One region of the Ureibacillus thermosphaericus genome, then DNA from elsewhere that is predicted to be linked to it. Evidence: predicted binding sites of a transcription regulator. Region 1 holds the regulator's gene; the other holds the start of a gene.

Evidence for each region. The regulator Rex, encoded in region 1, represses fermentation and respiration genes when NADH is low (regulators of the CRP and FNR family bind a similar motif). The targets are predictions, from matches to a motif close to TTGTGAAATATTTCACAA.
Region 2: a site for Rex is predicted at 826-843, ahead of UtA1_RS04400 (DUF1641 domain-containing protein). Genes of this name have one in related genera too.

What each region holds. Positions count from the first base shown of each region.
Region 1 covers NZ_AP018335.1:243,642-246,121, forward strand. The annotation lists gene tatC (twin-arginine translocase subunit TatC) at 1-493, opposite strand, end outside; gene UtA1_RS01150 (twin-arginine translocase TatA/TatE family subunit) at 513-767, opposite strand; gene UtA1_RS01155 (redox-sensing transcriptional repressor Rex) at 859-1,491, opposite strand; gene UtA1_RS01160 (ABC transporter ATP-binding protein) at 1,622-2,480, shown strand, end outside.
Region 2 covers NZ_AP018335.1:904,393-906,872, reverse strand. The annotation lists gene UtA1_RS04405 (isoprenylcysteine carboxyl methyltransferase family protein) at 1-458, shown strand, start outside; gene UtA1_RS04400 (DUF1641 domain-containing protein) at 936-1,358, shown strand; gene UtA1_RS04395 (NAD(P)/FAD-dependent oxidoreductase) at 1,394-2,480, shown strand, end outside.

The sequences.
Region 1 (2,480 bases):
CGTTTATCCCAATCACTTGTTGAATTCCTAACCGCTCGGACAAATTCATCATGAAATTCATGACATTCGGAAAAAGGATAAAATAACCGAACAATACGCCCGCCAAAAACAGGATGAAAGCGTAAGGGATATATTTTAATGTCGCCTTCCGTTCCGCTTCATACAATCCCGGTGCAACAAACGCCCAAAGTTGATATAAAATCACCGGCGATGTCAAAATCAATGCAACAAAAAATGCCACTTCCAAATAAACGGTGAGCGGATCGGTCACTTTAAAAGCATTTAACGTGAGTTCATTTGATTGATCCAACTGTTCATTATTCTGCTTAAAGTGTTCGATAAATGGCTCTGCATCATACTGAATGTATTTGATAATTGGCTCCGCCAAGTAGAATCCAGCAAATAATGCAATAACGAAAAAAACCGCACATATGATTAAGCGCTTTCTTAATTCCTCTATATGTTCTATAACCGGAAGTTCTTTTGGATCCATTTGCTAGACATCCTCAAAATTACTTATTCTGTTCTCTTTCTTTCGTTTCAACTGTTTCAATGGATTTTTGCTGCTGATCTATTTCAATAATATTCTTTTTTTCTGTACTTTCGTTATCATCTAATAACCCTTGCGTACCTTTTTTGAACTCGCGCAATGTCGTTCCCATTGCTCGTCCAAATTCAGGCAATTTTTTCGGTCCAAAAATGATTAAAGCCACAATCCCTATAACGACAAGAGCTGCTGGTGAAATTGCACTTAAGTGCACAACCATTGATGCCACCTCCTCTAAATATGTAATTATTTTACCCCAATTCGACACATTTTGCATTACATATTAAATGAATGTTTGTGAAAACTTTTCATCAATCACTATTGCGAATTAAATAGATTAAAGCCTCCAATTCCACAGCCAAATCGATATTCATCACTTTCATCGTATCCGGAACGTTCAGCCGGACCGGTGTAAAATTCAATATCCCTTTTGCATTGATGGCTGCCAGGCGATCCGCAATGGCTTGGGCTGAACGCGAAGAAACCGTCAAGATGGCAAGCTCCGCATTATATTTTTGATACATTTCCTCTAATCGATCCGGATGATAAACCGGGATTCCATTTACTTCATGCCCTTCCATTGGCGCCTTTGTATCGAACGCAACAACGATTCTCGTATTATGATTTTTTTGGAAATTATATTTCAAAAGGGCATTTCCTAAATTCCCCACGCCAATAAGAGCGACATTCGCGCCTTCATCTTGATCTAGAATTTGTCTAAAAAATTCCAACAAATACAAAACATCATATCCATATCCTTTTTTACCTAAGGCGCCAAAATAAGAAAAATCTCTTCGAATTGTAGCGGAGTCAATCTTCATTGCCTCACTTAATTCTTGAGATGAAACTCTCTGTTTTCCATCATTTGCAAAGTTCTGTAAAAACCGATAATAAAGAGGAAGTCTTTTTGTTGTCGCCTGTGGAATTTTTATATCTCTTTTCACAATAATCCCCCTGTTAACTTCAACTCGAAATTGATTTTATATTACTAAACATAGCTAAATAAGTAAAGCGTTCACATTGCTTGAATTCCTGTCTTCTATTACACTAATAGTAGTGAACAGAGGTGTAAACATGATCATACTTCAAGTAAATCAATTAACAAAATCATTCTTATCTGATGAAATATTAAAGGATGTAAAATTAGAAGTTCAACACCGTGACCGTGTCGCATTAGTAGGTCGCAACGGTGCGGGTAAATCTACGTTATTAAAAATCATTGCTGGACAATTGTCTTACGATTCTGGCGAAATCATTATTCCTAAAGATATAACAATTGGGTATTTAGAACAACATGCTGGTCTTGAATCCAAACGTACAATTTGGGAAGAAATGATGACGGTGTTTGAACCGTTAAAAAAACAAGAAATGCGACTTCGCGAATTAGAACAACAAATGGCTGACCCATCCGTGTATGAGAGTCCAACTAATTACTCTCGTATTATGGCAGAATATGATCAACTACAACATTCTTTTAAAGAAGCAGGTGGCTATCAATATGAAGCAGATACACGTTCCGTACTCCATGGTATGAAATTCTTCCCCGACATGTATGATAAACCTGTTTCTTCCTTATCGGGTGGTCAACGAACACGACTTGCCCTTGCAAAATTGCTACTAAGTAAACCGGATTTACTGATTTTAGACGAGCCTACGAACCATTTAGATATCGAAACATTAAGTTGGCTTGAAAATTATTTAAAAGCTTATACAGGTGCCATTTTAATCGTTTCTCACGATCGTTATTTTCTCGATCAAATCGTCAATATCGTTTATGAAGTATCAAGAACTCGCGTAACAAAGTATATAGGAAATTATAGCGATTATTTGGACCAAAAAGCAAAACAATATGAACGCGATTTAAAAATGTATGAGCAACAGCAAGATGAAAAAGCGAAACTTGAAGCCTTTATTCAAAAAAATATCGCACGTG
Region 2 (2,480 bases), 660 kb from region 1:
AACTTGGGGCTTATGAAGTAGGGGCCTCACATTATCCCTTCATGATATTGTTACATGTAAGTTTCTTCATCAGTTTAATTGTAGAAGTCATTGTATTTGAACGTACAATATCCCCACTTTTTCTACCTTTATTTATTATTTTTCTACTCGTACAATCTTTAAGAATATGGTGCTTATCTTCATTAGGTATGTATTGGAATACGAAAATTATTGTGTTGCCAGGAGCTCAAATTGTTAAAAAGGGACCATATGCTTTTCTTAAACATCCAAATTATTTCGTTGTTTGTTGTGAAATTATTATATTGCCAATTATGTTTCAAGCTTATTTTACTGCCATTGTATTTACCTTGTTAAACTTCATTATGTTATCGATTCGAATACCAATTGAAGAAAAAGCATTAATGGAAGCGACAAATTATGAATATGTATTTAATAAAAAAATTCAGCATCATAGCTGAATTTTTTCCATTTTCATCAACATAATTTTTATTTTCGTAAACATAATAATAAAAAATCTTTGTTTTAACTTTTCGTTATCAATTTCTAATAACAAATAGCAAAATAATATTAGAAATTATAATAGATAAAGCGTATAATTCAAATTGACGGCAAATTCAAAAAAAGTCAACACTTTTGTAAAATATTTGTCACAATTTAAGAAATATTCAAAAAATGATTGGGTTTTCTTTTTCATTATTAATAGTTATAAAAAAGGAAAACGCTTTCAATCTTCATTTTTATTCATACCATCCAATAAAACACTCACTATTAAAAACAGTACTTGATTTACGAAATATTTGTATTATATTTAAACTGTAGTTAACATTGTTAAACATTTCACATAGTTATAATTGAAGAGTTTTTTCTTTATTGTATGTGAAATATCTATGCTGTTTTTAATAATGGGCACAATGATAAGTAAAGGAGAATGGGTAATGGCAGAAGAATTAGTGAATCAAGTTCAAGAGTCGGCTTTGAAAGAAAAACAAGATTTACTGGATCAATTATTAAAACCAGAAGTGCAAGAGTCCTTAACATATTTAGTAGAACAGCTTCCAAAGCTTGCCGAAGTAGTAGGACTTCTTACAAAGGCTTATGATTTTGCACAACAAGTAGCAACAGATGATGTATTAAAGAGCGACACAGTTAACGCAATTAAAGAAGTTTCTGAACCAGTTGTGAGTACTGTAAAAAGCTTAGCACAAACAGCTATTGAAGCAAAAGAACGTGCAGACGAATCTAAAGAAGCAATCGGTTTATTCGGAGTATTAAAATTGTTGAAGGACCCAGAAGTTCAAAAACTATTACGCTTTGCTAATGCCTTTTTAGAAGTTTCAGCTGAACGCAAAAATCAATAAGGGTTTATTTAATAAAGTAAGGACGGAGGAATAATATGTCAAAGGAAATCGTCATCTTAGGTGCAGGCTACGGTGGTTTATTAACTGCCCTAACATTACGTAAATATGCAAATAGAGATGAAGCTAAAATCACAGTTGTGAATAAATATCCTAATCACCAATTAATTACTGAATTACACCGTCTTGCAGGTGGAACAATTTCTGAACAAGCAATTTCATTCCCATTAAAGAAATTATTTAAAGGTAAAGACATTGAAACGGTTATACAAGAAGTAAAATCATTCAATGTGAAAAATAAAGAAGTATATTTAGCAAACGGCTCTGTCTTATCTTATGATTATTTAGTTGTAGCACTTGGTAGCCAAACTGGTTTCTTCGGTATTCCTGGTTTAGAAGAAAACTCAATGGTATTAAAATCTGTAGATGATGCAAAAAGAATTTACAACCATATTGAAAGCAAAATTGCTTCCTATGCAAAAACAAAAAATATTGCGGATGCAACAATCGTCATTGGTGGCGGCGGTTTAACAGGTGTGGAACTTGTTGGTGAAATTGTAGACAACGCTCCAAATATTTGTGCAAAATACGCAGTTGACCCTAGCGAGTTGAATATTAAACTAATAGAAGCTGGTCCAAAAATTTTACCGGTATTACCTGATGAATTAATTGAACGCGCAACAAAAAGCTTAGAAGCTCGTGGAGTTGAATTCTTAACTGGCCTTCCTGTAACAGGTGTAGAAGGTAATGTAATTTCACTAAAAGACGGTTCCACAATTACAGCAAACACATTTGTTTGGACAGGTGGAGTTGCAGCTCTACCAATCGTTCAAGAATCTGGTCTTGAATGCGACCGTGGTAAAGCAATCATCGATGAATATTTACGTTCTAAATCTCATCAAGATGTATTTGTTGTTGGAGATGCTTCCGTTGCTCTTCCTGAAGATGGAGGTCGTCCATTATATGCACCAACTGCTCAAAATGCATGGCAAATGGGAGAAGCTGCAGCTTACAACATTTACGCAACAATTAAAGGCCAAAAACTAAAAGAGTTCAGCCCAGTTAATTCTGGTACTCTTGCAAGCCTTGGACGTAAAGACGGTGTAGCAACTGTTGGTAAAAACA